DNA from 2 places in the Providencia xihuensis genome. Region 1 is predicted to be linked to the other one. Evidence: predicted binding sites of a transcription regulator. Region 1 holds the regulator's gene; the other holds the start of a gene.
The links. Region 1 encodes ArgR, which controls arginine synthesis, uptake and breakdown. Its sites were predicted from a motif close to ANTGAATAAAAATACANT; they were not measured.

Region 1 (6,864 bases):
CGAAACGAATCCCAAAGTCAGTTTATCCGTTGACCTTAATGATGAGCTAATTAATTTAAATGAAGTGGATTTTGATATTGCATTACGTATTACTAGTCACCCGCCTGAGAATTTTGCGCTGCGAAAAATTTGCAACATTAACTGGGTATATTGTGGTAGTCGGACGTATTTTGAGCGTTATGGTATTCCTCAGTCCCCCGCCGATATTGCATTACATAATTGCTTAATTAACCCGAATATTCCTGACACATGGCGAATGACGGATAAAGATGGTAGCGCTTATCCTTTGGAAATTAATAATATGATTGAGGTGAATAGTAGCTTAGGTTTATTAGAAGCTGCACGTTGCCACCAGGGCATTGTTTGCTTACCCACATATATGTTAGGCAATTATATTGAAAATGGCGAGCTGATCCCTGTCTTGCTGGATTATGACCCCAAATCGACACCATTTGCACTGTATGCGTTATATCACCCAGCTCATACACACTCACCGAAAATCAGAACATTTATTGATTTTTTAGTGGAAAAAATACCGTCAGATCCACACTGGGATCATTGGATGCGACAGCATGCCTCGTAGTCGTCTCATAGAAATTAAAAAGGTTGAGTTCTATAAAAAGAAACTCAACCTTTTCGATTAGGAAAAATTAATTAGCATTAGCCATTAATGAATTTTTCACCTAATTCGATATCCGCTTTCAGGACATCTAACATGTCTTTCAGCGCTTTTTCTTCAAATGCGCTTAATTTGCCAATTGGCAGGTGTTTTTCGATACCGTTTTTACCTAAAACAACAGGTTGTGCGAAGAAACGTGCATGTTGGCCTTCACCTTCAGTGTAAACACACTCAACCACGTTGCTTTCACCTTGCAGACCACGAATTAAAGATAAACCTAAACGTGCTGCTGCTTGTCCCATAGACAGTGTCGCTGATCCGCCACCGGCTTTTGCTTCAACTACTTCAGTACCTGCATTTTGGATACGTTTAGTTAATGCTGCGATTTCGTCATCAGAGAAGCTTACACCTTCAATTTGTGATAACAGAGGCAGGATCGTCACGCCGGAGTGACCACCGATAACTGGAACTTCGATATCGTTGACGTTTTTGCCTTTTAATTCCGCAACAAAAGTATTAGAACGGATGATATCTAATGTTGTCACACCGAATAAACGGTTTTTGTCGTATACACCTGCTTTTTTCAGAACTTCGGCAGCGATTGCAACAGTTGTGTTCACTGGGTTAGTGATAATACCAATTAATGCTTTCGGGCAAGTTTCTGCGATTTGTTGAACAAGGTTACGAACGATGCCTGCGTTAATGTTAAACAGGTCTGAACGGTCCATGCCAGGTTTACGTGCAACACCCGCAGAGATAAGAACAATATCCGCACCTTTCAGTGCAGGTTTCGCATCTTCACCAGCAAAACCAGCCACTTTAACGTCTGTTGGGATGTGGCTTAAGTCAGCAGCAACACCTGGAGTAACGGGTGCGATGTCGTAGAGGGAGAGTTCTGAACCAGCTGGAAGCTGATTTTTGAGAAGAAGGGCGAGAGCCTGACCGATACCACCTGCTGCACCTAGGACTGCAACTTTCATTCTGAAACTCCTTAATTTGTACTTTAAAAAAATATGACTTTATTTGGTTATGCACTAAACGCATTACGTATAAAAAACAATTTCTTAACAGATAGAGAGAGAGTTTAACGCTAGAGAATTTGTTGACTAATTCCCCCTATTCTAAACAAATTCCTTATCTGTTAATGAGATAACGGGCACTTTTTTAACAAATAGTTTTTCTCTCTATTGCTTTTCGCACAATAAGTTGTTTTTACTGTTCATTATTCAAGCACAAACCCTTTTATTAACAATAAACTTACAACTTTAATAAGCTAAATTCATTGATATATTATGCTAATTTTCCACACTAACAATTTAAGATAAATTGACTTTTAGCGCTGCAAATAAAACAACATAAAACCTAAAAGATTCCATTATCATTGATTATTAAATCATCATAACGCAATTTTGTTGCATAAAAATGCACTTTTACGGATAATACAACTTAGTTTAATGCCGATGAATGGGTTAATTATGCGTACTCCGTCTAAACAAGAAGACTTAGTTAAGGCTTTTAAAGCCCTACTCAAAGAAGAAAAATTTAGCTCTCAGGCTGAAATTGTCACGGCTTTGCAGGAAGAAGGCTACGAAAACATTAATCAATCTAAAATTTCCAGAATGCTCACCAAGTTTGGCGCTGTTCGCACTCGTAATGCGAAAATGGAAATGGTGTATTGCTTGCCAAGTGAGCCTGGTGTGCCAACCGCCACCAGTCCATTGAAAAACCTCGTTTTGGATATCGATTACAACCCATCAGTTGTGGTAATTAGAACTAGCCCAGGCGCAGCTCAATTAATTGCTCGCTTACTAGACTCATTAGGTAAAGCCGAAGGTATTTTAGGGAGTATTGCAGGGGATGATACGATTTTCTCTACACCAGCGAATAACTTCACGACGAAAGAGCTATACGAAGCGATTTTAGCGTTGTTCGAGCAAGAGCTCTAATTGACATCAATCGTTTGATGCCAAACTAAGGGGGAAAGTATCGACTTTCCCTTTTTTATTTAAGCCAAAGATTAGGGGCTTTACCGTGCTATTCGAAATTTTTCGCAATATTGTGCATTACGGCTTTCATTTTTTGATGCCAATTTTGTTCGCCTATCTATTTTGGCGAAAAAATTGGAAGTTAGCCGCATTGATTATGATTGCAACAATGGCTATCGATTTAGACCACTTATTAGCAGACCCTATTTTTGACCCTGATCGCTGTGGCATTGGCTTCCATCCCCTTCATTCCCTTTGGGCCGCGATTGCCTATGTCATTTTACTGTTTATGCCATCCTGGAAGCTTAAAGCTGTAGCTGTCGGGTGCTTATTCCATCTTTTTACCGATTCACTCGATTGCTATATGGGCAGCCTAAAAAAAGAAATGAATAACCCAGTAACATTAAGCTGGGTGATAGACCAATGCCCATTCGATACATCAGACATTAAAAAACCCCAGCAATCTTAATGAACACTGGGGTCTATCTAGACTATTATCAGTAGGCTTAATTACTCATCTACTTCAGTTTCCGCTTTCGCTTTCAAACCCGCTAGCAATTTCCCATGGATGCCCTCAAAGCCACCATTGCTCATGACAAGTATATGGTCACCAGGCTGTGCAGCTTCAATCACCATGTTCGTCAGTGTGTCAATATCCGCGCTCCAGCGAGCGGGCTGAACGCACTTTTCAGCGATGTCAGTGACCATCCACGGAATATTGGTTGGTTGGAATAAAAAGACTTCATCTGCACGGCCTAAAGCAGGCGCAATGTCATTTTTATTCACCCCCATTTTCATGGTATTTGAACGGGGCTCTAACACAGCAATAATTCGTGAAGTCCCACCCACTTTGCTACGCAACGCTTCGAGTGTTGCCAAAATTGCGGTTGGGTGATGCGCAAAATCATCATAAACGCTGACACCATTTTCCACACCACGCAATTCAAGGCGACGACGTGCATTGATAAATTTACCCAATGCAATACAAGCCTCTTTAGCAGGTACACCAACATGGTGAGCAGCTGCAATCGCCATCAAACCATTTTGGATATTGTGGTTACCCACTTGTGACCAAGAGACTTCGCCCACTTTTTCTTGCTGAAAATACACTTCAAAGTGGCTACCATCGTGGTTTAGCTTCACCCCTTGCCATTCGCCATGTTCACCGCCCACCAGCTCTTGCTCACTCCAACACCCCATGCCAATCACTTGTTTTAAATGATTGTCATTGTCTGGGGTAAAGATTTTTCCACTGGCAGGGACGATACGAACAAGGTGATGAAATTGTTTTTGAATTGCTTCGAGATTTTCGAAAATATCCGCATGGTCGAACTCAAGGTTATTCAAAACCAAGGTTTTTGGACTGTAATGCACAAATTTTGAGCGTTTATCGAAGAATGCACAATCATACTCATCGGCTTCAATCACAAAAAATGGGCTTTCGCCAAGTTTAGCGGACACATCAAAATTGCCTGGCACACCACCAATTAAGAAGCCTGGCTTATAACCGCAGTCTTCTAAGATCCACGCTAACATTCCTGCTGTCGTGGTTTTACCATGTGTTCCCGCCACAGCAAGTACCCAACGCTCAGGTAATACGTGGTCATGTAACCATTGAGGGCCTGAAGTATAAGGTAAACCTCGTTCTAATACAGCTTCAACACACGGGTTACCACGCGTCATGGCATTGCCAATCACCACCATATCTGGGATCGGTTCGAGCTGAGCAGGGTCATAACCTTGAATAAGCTCAATGCCTTGATTTTCAAGCAATGTGCTCATTGGTGGATAAACATTTGCATCTGATCCCGTCACTTTATGGCCTAAAGATCGCGCCAATATTGCTAAACTTCCCATAAAGGTACCGCATATACCTAAAATATGTATGTGCATTCTTTTTCATCCAATTAGCATGAGGTTTGTCACTATTCTACCCATCAATAGCAGGTTTATAAATGCATTAACCTATTAATCTTTTTTTTATTTAGTTAAACTCTCCCCCGCGCGGGGTATAATCGTCCCGCAAAACCTTTGTCAATTTTATTCAGGACCTTCGTCATGAAAACATTAGGCGAATTCATCGTCGAAAAGCAACAAGATTTTCCTCATGCAACAGGTGAGCTGACGTCACTACTGTCAGCAATTAAACTGGGCGCTAAAATTATCCACCGTGATATTAACAAAGCTGGACTCGTCGATATTCTTGGCACTAATGGTGTTTCGAATATTCAAGGTGAAGTCCAGATGAAGCTTGACCTGTATGCAAACGAAAAACTGAAAGCGGCCCTAAAAGCACGCGGAGAAGTCGCTGGTATCGCCTCTGAAGAAGAAGACGAAATTGTCATTTTCGAAGGAGACCGTGCAGAAAACGCAAAATATGTCGTATTAATGGACCCACTAGATGGTTCTTCGAATATCGATGTAAACGTTTCCGTCGGGACAATTTTCTCAATTTACCACCGTATTACACCAATTGGCCAACCTGTGACTGAAGCAGACTTCCTGCAACCAGGTAACCGCCAAGTTGCTGCGGGTTACGTTGTTTACGGTTCATCAACTATGTTGGTTTATACCACAGGGGTTGGTGTGCATGCGTTTACTTACGACCCATCATTAGGCGTATTCTGCTTATCTCATGAGAAAGTCATGTTCCCATCGGAAGGCAAAATGTACTCCATTAACGAAGGTAACTATATCAAGTTCCCTATGGGTGTTAAAAAGTACATTAAATACTGCCAAGAAGAAGATAAAGCAACTAACCGCCCTTATACCACGCGCTATATTGGCTCTTTAGTGGCAGACTTCCACCGTAATTTGCTCAAAGGGGGTATCTATATCTACCCAAGCACAGCAAGTCACCCAAATGGAAAACTGCGCCTACTGTATGAGTGCAATCCAATTGCATTCTTAGCTGAACAAGCTGGCGGTAAAGCAAGCGATGGTGCGAACCGTATTTTAGATATTATTCCAAGTGAATTACACCAACGTGCTCCGTTCTTCGTCGGAACCGAATCTATGGTGGAAAAAGCTGAATCATTCATGCGTGAATTCCCAGACGCTGAATAATCTAATTCACTAATGCTCAGGCGGGATTTCCCGCCTTTTTTGTCCCTTTTTTTCGCCAACTAGTGAGTTTTTCCCCTTTTTGCGGCTATAATGTCCCCCACGCTATCTACCCGAAAATGTGAGCGGCTTGAAAGTCGATAACTAACACTATTTAATCAGTACGTTAATAGTAAACGGGTAAATTCATTATTCACACAAAGGATACATTTAAATGGGCCTGAACAATGTACCGGCAGGTAAAGATCTGCCAGAAGATATCTACGTTATCATCGAAATTCCAGCTAACGCAGATCCTATCAAATACGAAGTTGATAAAGAATCTGGCGCGCTGTTTGTAGACCGTTTCATGTCAACAGCAATGTTCTATCCATGCAACTATGGTTACATCAACAACACACTGTCTTTAGATGGCGACCCAGTTGACGTGTTAGTCCCAACACCATACCCATTACAACCTGGTTCTGTTATTCGTTGTCGCCCAGTTGGCGTCCTGAAAATGACCGATGAATCAGGTGAAGATGCGAAATTAGTGGCTGTTCCACACACTAAACTGAGCAAAGAATACGACCACATTAAAGATGTGAACGATATCCCTGAGTTACTGAAAGCACAAATCACTCACTTCTTTGAACATTACAAAGATTTAGAAAAAGGTAAGTGGGTTAAAGTTGATGGTTGGGATAACGCAGAAGCTGCTAAAGCGGAAATTATCGCCTCTTTCGAGCGCGCTGCGAAAAAATAATTTTCCCCTTCAGGAAATATTATTGAAGGCTCTGGTTAACCCCAGAGCTTTTTTTATGCCTTTAAATGTAAAAACGCCGGCAATATTGCCGGCGTACTGCACATTGTCCACTCAACAAAATAGTGTGTGGTTATTTTTCTTCATCACGTTTGAGCCAGTCGCCGCTTTTAATTTGGCGCAGGCCATCAACCGAATGCTTATACAGATAAATCCAAGCGTTGCCATATGGCGTTGGGATCAACTCTCTTACATAATCCTGGGAGTTTTTCTTTAGCTCATCTAGCTCGGTCAAAATCGATGGGTTGATGCGGTACACTTCGCACTCAATGGCTCCATCGCCTTTCACCACAGCGGGATAAAATCCAAGATCATACAGTTCATAGCCTTCTAGCTTGTGCTCGCCTAACAATTGAGCATAAGTCATCCAGTGATGATTTCCTTGCTTTTGTCTT
Region 2 (6,864 bases), 630 kb from region 1:
CAATATCAATTGTATTCCTTGGCGCTACATCGCTATTTAAAACAGCGCTTACCTGACTACGATTATGAAACGCATTTTGGTGGTGTGTATTATCTCTTTTTAAGAGGAATTGATAGCGTTAATTCACAGAATGGTATTTTCTTTTATCGCCCAGTAAAAGCGTTTATTCAAGCTATCGATCAACTGTTTAGCGATACACCTGTTAAGGAGGCATGCTAATGAAATCTCTTTTTAATCGAGGGATTGAAGAGCGAATTTTTATGCCTTTAGATGTGCAATTTGCTTACAGTATTGCTGATGAAAACAATCCCATTTTATTGGTTGTTGCTGCGCTTTTGAGTGCGGAAACCATGACAGGACATGTGTGTTTAGCATTATCTGACGTGACATTGGATAACCTATTTTCAGGGCGTCATCAAGAGCTTGCAAATGATTTTTGGCAAAGAATGGGGCAGCCTGACAAAAAAACACTTTATCAAGCTGTGCAAAATGCACATGCGGTCTCTTTAACATCAGAAAATAGCCTCTCCCCGTTATTGCTTTCGGGGGATTATTTATATTTTCAACGTATGTGGCAGTATGAGCAGTGTGTTGCTCATTTTTTCTCTAACAGGTCAGTGAAAAATAGTCAGAATCAACAAATTCAATCCGTGTTAGATACTCTCTTTCCTATTTCAGAAAGTATTGATTGGCAAAAAATTGCAGCAGCAGTTGCTGTAACCAGTCAGGTTTCCATTATTTCAGGGGGGCCAGGTACGGGAAAAACCACGACAGTTGCCTGTATACTGGCTGCTTTAATTAAGCTGGAAATGCAAAAAGAGAATCAGTTAAAGATTGAGCTGGCGGCTCCAACAGGGAAAGCCGCAGCAAGGTTAACGGAATCCCTTGGTAATGCGATGAAAGGCATGCCACTGACCGAAAAAGAGCGTGAGATTTTGCCAAGTCAAGCAAAGACGTTGCATCGATTATTAGGGGCTCAACCAGAAAGTCAACAATTTCGCTTTAATCGCAATAATTTATTGTCATTGGATGTCTTAATTATCGATGAAGCGTCGATGGTTGATTTACCGATGATGGCAAAATTGATTGAGGCGCTACCCGAACAGGCAAAATTGATATTTCTAGGGGATAAAGACCAGCTTGCATCAGTAGAAGCAGGGGCGGTACTCGGAGATATTTGCCAGTTTGCAGATATTGGCTATAGTCCTGAAAGAGCGAAGCAATTGGCAGAAATTACAGGTTATTCATTAGGTGAATACTCGTCGGTTGAAGGCCCTGTTATTCGTGATAGTTTGTGCTTATTACGCAAAAGTTATCGTTTTTCAGCGCAATCAGGTATTGGGCAACTTGCTTTTGCTGTTAACGACGGCAATTCCACTCGGGCTCAAAAGCTGTTAAACCAAGGGTTAGTGGATGTGCATAATTATGTACAAGAAACCGCAGATGATTATGTGAAAATTTTATTTGATGCTTCAGCTTGCTATGAAGATTACTTACTTGCGGTGAAAGCAAATAAAACGCCTGAAGAAATTTTATCTAAGTTTAATCAATATCGGTTGTTAACCGCGCTAAGAGAAGGGCCTTTTGGTGTCGTTGGGCTAAACGATAAACTAGAAAAGCTACTTCATCGTCAAGGGCTAATCAATCGGCCTTATAATCATTTGAATAAACATTATGCAGGTCGGCCTATAATGATCAGCCGTAATGATAGCCCATTAGGGCTTTTTAATGGCGATATTGGCATTATTTTACCTGATGAAGAAGGCGCACTTAGAGCTTATTTTCAGTTTCCTGATGGGAGTATTCGCGGAGTTCAGCCAAATCGACTTCCTTCACATGAAACCGCTTATGTGATGACGGTTCATAAATCACAAGGTTCGGAATTTACTCATACCGCATTCGTTTTACCCCAATTATATTCACCCGTTATTACTCGGGAATTGGTATACACCGCAATCACCCGAGCAAAAAAAGAACTTTCCCTTTATAGCAACCCGAAGATATTACGTCGGGCAATCGAAACACCAACAAAACGCCGTAGTGGGCTAACGAGACAGTTAGTGTAACCATGACAAGTGATAGTATAGGTAATAAAACTACTTAACTTGTTAATAATAATGATTTAAAGGTAATGATATGGATAACCAGCAAGAGATGACCGCAGTAACCATTACGTTAAATGCGAGATTAGAACCTGTTAGGCGTGCAGATTTAGAAGATGCATTTGATGAAGTCATGAAAAGTCTGGGTAAAGATATTCATGTCACAGGTGGCGGCACACTATTAGGTGATAATGGCGAAGCACAGGAATGTGATATTGAATTGGCCATCGCTGACGCAAGTGATGAAAATATTAGCATGATAATCCAGCTATTTACCTCAATGCTAGCGCCAAAAGGGTCTCGTTTATTTATTCATGGTGAAGATGTTCGTATCGACTTTGGTGAGCACGAAGGTTTAGCCGTTTATTTTAATGGTACAGAGCTTGCTGATGAAGTTTATGAAAATGGGGACATTAACGACGTTTTTGATGTATTAGATGAAGCTGTTGAAGACATCGGCAGTATTCACGGTGTGTGGGATGGCCCAACAGAAACCGCATTCTACTTCTATGGTAGCTCTTTTGCTGAAATGGAAGCGGCAATAAAGCCACATTTAGAGGCCAATCCACTTTGTGAAAAAGCAAGAATTGTACAGATTGCTTAATTAAGTCGATATTAACGAGTTAATTATATGCCCCCAAATTAGACATCCATGCATAATTTGGGGTATTAACTGCACTAACCAACACTTATTTTATTGCAAATAGGGAAGGTTACTTATCAGATTGGCTCTTTAGCTCCAAGATCAAAATTTTAGAACGGCGCTGGTAATTATATAAAGCTTGCTTTTTCAGTGGCAGCATCTCAATTTCAGCAGGGGTAAAACCACGCTCTTGAAACCAATGGATACTACGAGTCGTTAATACAAATAGTTTATCTAAGCCTAATTGTTTCGCCTGTACTGCAACGCGGTGAAGTAGCTCCTCTCCTCGAGCAGAACTACGGTAATCAGGGTGAACAGCAACGCAAGCCATTTCCCCTAGTTTTTCCTCTGGGTATGGGTAAAGAGCAGCGCAAGCTATCACTAAATTGTCTCGTTCAATAATCGTGAATTTATCGATTTCCATTTCAAGTTGTTCCCGTGAGCGACGAACAAGTATTCCTTGCTGCTCTAAAGGGCGAATTAGTTCTAAAATACCCCCAATATCATTGATATTTGCACGGCGAATTTGTTCAGCACTTTCCATTACGATTTGAGTACCAATACCGTCACGAGAGAATAATTCTTGAATAAGCGAGCCATTTTCTTGATAGCTTAATAGGTGGCTACGACGTACCCCACGGCGGCAAGCTTTTGCTGCGCCACGCAAGAAACGTACAGTTCCAGAGTAGTAATCCCCTTCAGATTCAAGTTCTTGAATTCTATTTTCTGCTTCATTTGGGAATAATTCAGATAAGATATTACCCTCTTTATCTGCGACACCTTGAGAAGAACAGAACCCGATCAGTTTTTCGGCCTTCATTTTTACAGCGAGTTGAGTCGCAATTTCTTCTGAGGTCAGATTAAAACTTTCCCCAGTAACGGAAACCGCAACAGGGCCAATTAAAACAATAGAACCATTATCTAATTGATTATTAATGGCTTCTTCATTGATGCGGCGAATTCTCCCACTGTGGCAGTAATCAACACCATCATCGATACCAAGTGGCTGTGCAATGACAAAATTACCACTGACCACATTAATATGGGCACCTTGTAATGGTGTATTACTTAGACTCATTGATAAGCGAGCGGTAATATCAAGCTGTAATGCACCAGATGCTTGCTTAACATATTCAAGTGTATTCGAATCAGTCACACGGGTATGTTTGTGGTAAACCGCATCATATTTGTGTTCTGCTAGAATATCCTCAATCTGAGGACGAGCACCATAGACCACAATAATTCGGATCCCTAAACTATGTAATAATCCTATGTCATTGACAATACTTGGGAAATTTTCATGCGCAATCGCTTCACCACCAAGCATAATGATAAAATTTTTGCCGCGGTGGGCGTTTATATAAGGTACCGAATGGCGAAACTCATCAACCAACTCGGTGCTGCGCTCTTTCATAACAACCCTCTTTAATGAATTTTTATTCGTTAATAATGTATTTTTATTCTTTTTGGCGAAAAATATCAAGTAAAAGATGGTATAAAAAATAACAAATATATTTTTAAGAGTTACATATCTTTAAATATAAATGTGTATTATTAATGACAGAGAGCACATGATTAGTTAGAGTGCTTATTTCTGGCCGATTAATTGGCATATAGTCTAATATCAATTTATTTTTCAGTTCTAGGTTCGGAATTATTGATGAGTCAGCAAGATCACAGCCCATCTAAGCGTCGTTTTATTCAAGGCGCCGCCGCAGTTATGTTACTGAGCGTTAGCCCATTCGGTTTTTCTGCTAATAGCAGCGTGATTGCTGTGCGTATTTGGCCTGCATCGAGTTACACTCGTGTAACGCTTGAATCAAGCGTTCCGCTAAAGTACCGCCAGTTTGTGCTGAATAACCCAGAGCGGATTGTTGTTGACCTTGAGGGCGTACAGTTAAATAACGTACTTAAGCAGATGGGAACTCAAATTCAAACACGTGACCCTTACCTCAAATTAGTCAGAGTGGGGCAATTTGATCCTAAAACCGTACGCCTTGTTTTTGAAGTGAAAAATAAAGTGACCCCACAATTCTTTACCATGTCGCCTGTGGGGGAGTTTAAACACCGCTTAGTCCTTGATTTCTATCCAGGCAAAGGTGTGGATACTAGCGATGATCCATTATTAGCATTACTCGAGGACTACAATAAAGGTGACCTCGAAGAAAGTATGCCTGCGCAAGCTAAAAAACCAGGTAAAGCAGGGACGGATCGCCCAATTATTATTATGATTGACCCTGGGCACGGTGGGGAAGACCCTGGTGCGATAGGGAAATATAAAACACGTGAAAAAGATGTTGTCTTGCAGATTGCACGGCGCTTAAAATCGTTGATTGATAAAGATCCTAAAATGCGTGCTTACATGACACGTAATGAGGATGTGTTTATTCCTCTTAAAGTGCGTGTTGCAAAAGCACGTAAGATGCAGGCTGATTTATTTGTTTCAATTCACGCAGATGCATTTACTAATCGTTCAGCACATGGCTCATCGGTTTTTGCATTATCGACTAAAGGAGCTACCAGTAATACGGCTCGCTACCTTGCTCAAACTCAGAATGAGGCCGATTTAATTGGTGGTGTAAGTAAGAGTGGTGATGTGTATCTTGACCACACAATGTTGGATTTAGTCCAGACAGCAACGATTAATGATAGTTTGAAATTTGGTGATGAAGTACTCAAACGTATGGGGAAAGTCAACCGATTACACAAAAATAAGGTTGATCAAGCTGGATTTGCGGTACTCAAAGCACCTGAAATTCCATCAATATTAGTTGAAACCGCGTTTATCAGTAACTTGGAAGAAGAGCGTAAGCTGAAAACGGCCAAGTTCCAACAACAAATGGCAGAGTCTATCTTTGAAGGGGTAAAAGCTTACTTCCGCAATGGTGGTGAGTTAGCGATCCGCAACTAACCATAACGAACGGTAAATAAACAGGTGATAAGCAAAAGCTAGTCGCCTTTTTTATTTGTAAAAATAAAGGTGGTGATTAATATTTTTGAGAGTGTGGTGCTAGGGGAAGAAATGGTTGCGGGGGCTGGATTTGAACCAACGACCTTCGGGTTATGAGCCCGACGAGCTACCAAGCTGCTCCACCCCGCGACTGAAGAAGTAAAAAAATTGGTTGCGGGAGCTGGATTTGAACCAACGACCTTCGGGTTATGAGCCCGACGAGCTACCAAGCTGCTCCATCCCGCGACTGAATTCTTTACAACGTTTTGATTTTTTTTACTACTTTACTGATTAAATCAGTATTGGTTGCGGGGGCTGGATTTGAACCAACGACCTTCGGGTTATGAGCCCGACGAGCTACCATGCTGCTCCACCCCGCGTCCGATAGCGGGCACTATACTCGGGATGAGATCTGATGCAAGTTTTTTCGTGTTTTTTTTTCATTTTTAGCATTCTACAGAACAAAATACGCACGTTATGTTTATTTTTTGAACTTTGCGGGGGTGGCAAAGAAAAATAATTTAACTAAATATGTTTACTCGTTTCATTCCCATTTTGGGTTTGCTATTGTGCGTTGCATATTGGATTGTGGGTTGTATTTGGATGGTGGAGCATGAACTTAGAATTAATGAAGGTAATTAATATGCTATCGGTGAAAAAATGGTCAATAGTAAATAAGTGGATAGTCACAGGTGTCTTTTTTTCATTGTTGGCAGGATGCCAAACTCACCCAACGGATAAAGGCCAACAATACAAAGATGGTCGTCTTGTTGAAGACTTACAGAAAGTTAATCAGGTAAATGTTCAAGGCAAACCAATAAATGCACCTGACTTTAATCAGCAGATCGTTGAAATTAAAAATGCATCTCCGCGTTTATTCCAAAATAACCGTGACACTTATCATGCGATTGAAAATTGGTTAATGGCAGGTGGAAACCCCGCACAGCTCGCCAGCTTCAATTTATCGGCCTTCCAAATGGAAGGGGCTGATAATTACGGGAACGTTCAATTTACGGGGTATTACACACCTGTTATTGAAGCAAGACGTTCACCACAAGGGGAATTTCGCCATCCATTATATGGAATGCCCCCAAAAGGGAAATCGCGGTTACCTAGCCGAGCAGCTATCTATAATGGCGCGTTGAGTAATAACCTCATTTTGGCTTACA

Region 2: argA (amino-acid N-acetyltransferase) is a predicted target of ArgR. The motif match lies at 4,194-4,211, and genes of this name have one in related genera.

Annotation. Positions count from the first base shown of each region.
Region 1 covers NZ_CP169565.1:4,135,150-4,142,013, forward strand. The annotation lists gene ACE2AL_RS18775 (LysR family transcriptional regulator) at 1-583, shown strand, start outside; gene mdh (malate dehydrogenase) at 661-1,599, opposite strand; gene argR (transcriptional regulator ArgR) at 2,095-2,565, shown strand; gene ACE2AL_RS18790 (DUF6122 family protein) at 2,651-3,073, shown strand; gene mpl (UDP-N-acetylmuramate:L-alanyl-gamma-D-glutamyl-meso-diaminopimelate ligase) at 3,115-4,497, opposite strand; gene fbp (class 1 fructose-bisphosphatase) at 4,663-5,670, shown strand; gene ppa (inorganic diphosphatase) at 5,882-6,412, shown strand; gene ACE2AL_RS18810 (gamma-glutamylcyclotransferase) at 6,543-6,864, opposite strand, start outside.
Region 2 covers NZ_CP169565.1:3,506,964-3,513,827, reverse strand. The annotation lists gene recB (exodeoxyribonuclease V subunit beta) at 1-219, shown strand, start outside; gene recD (exodeoxyribonuclease V subunit alpha) at 219-2,066, shown strand; gene ACE2AL_RS15850 (hypothetical protein) at 2,137-2,706, shown strand; gene argA (amino-acid N-acetyltransferase) at 2,816-4,159, opposite strand; gene amiC (N-acetylmuramoyl-L-alanine amidase AmiC) at 4,406-5,656, shown strand; tRNA gene ACE2AL_RS15835 (tRNA-Met) at 5,769-5,845, opposite strand; tRNA gene ACE2AL_RS15830 (tRNA-Met) at 5,865-5,941, opposite strand; tRNA gene ACE2AL_RS15825 (tRNA-Met) at 5,999-6,075, opposite strand; gene mltA (murein transglycosylase A) at 6,339-6,864, shown strand, end outside.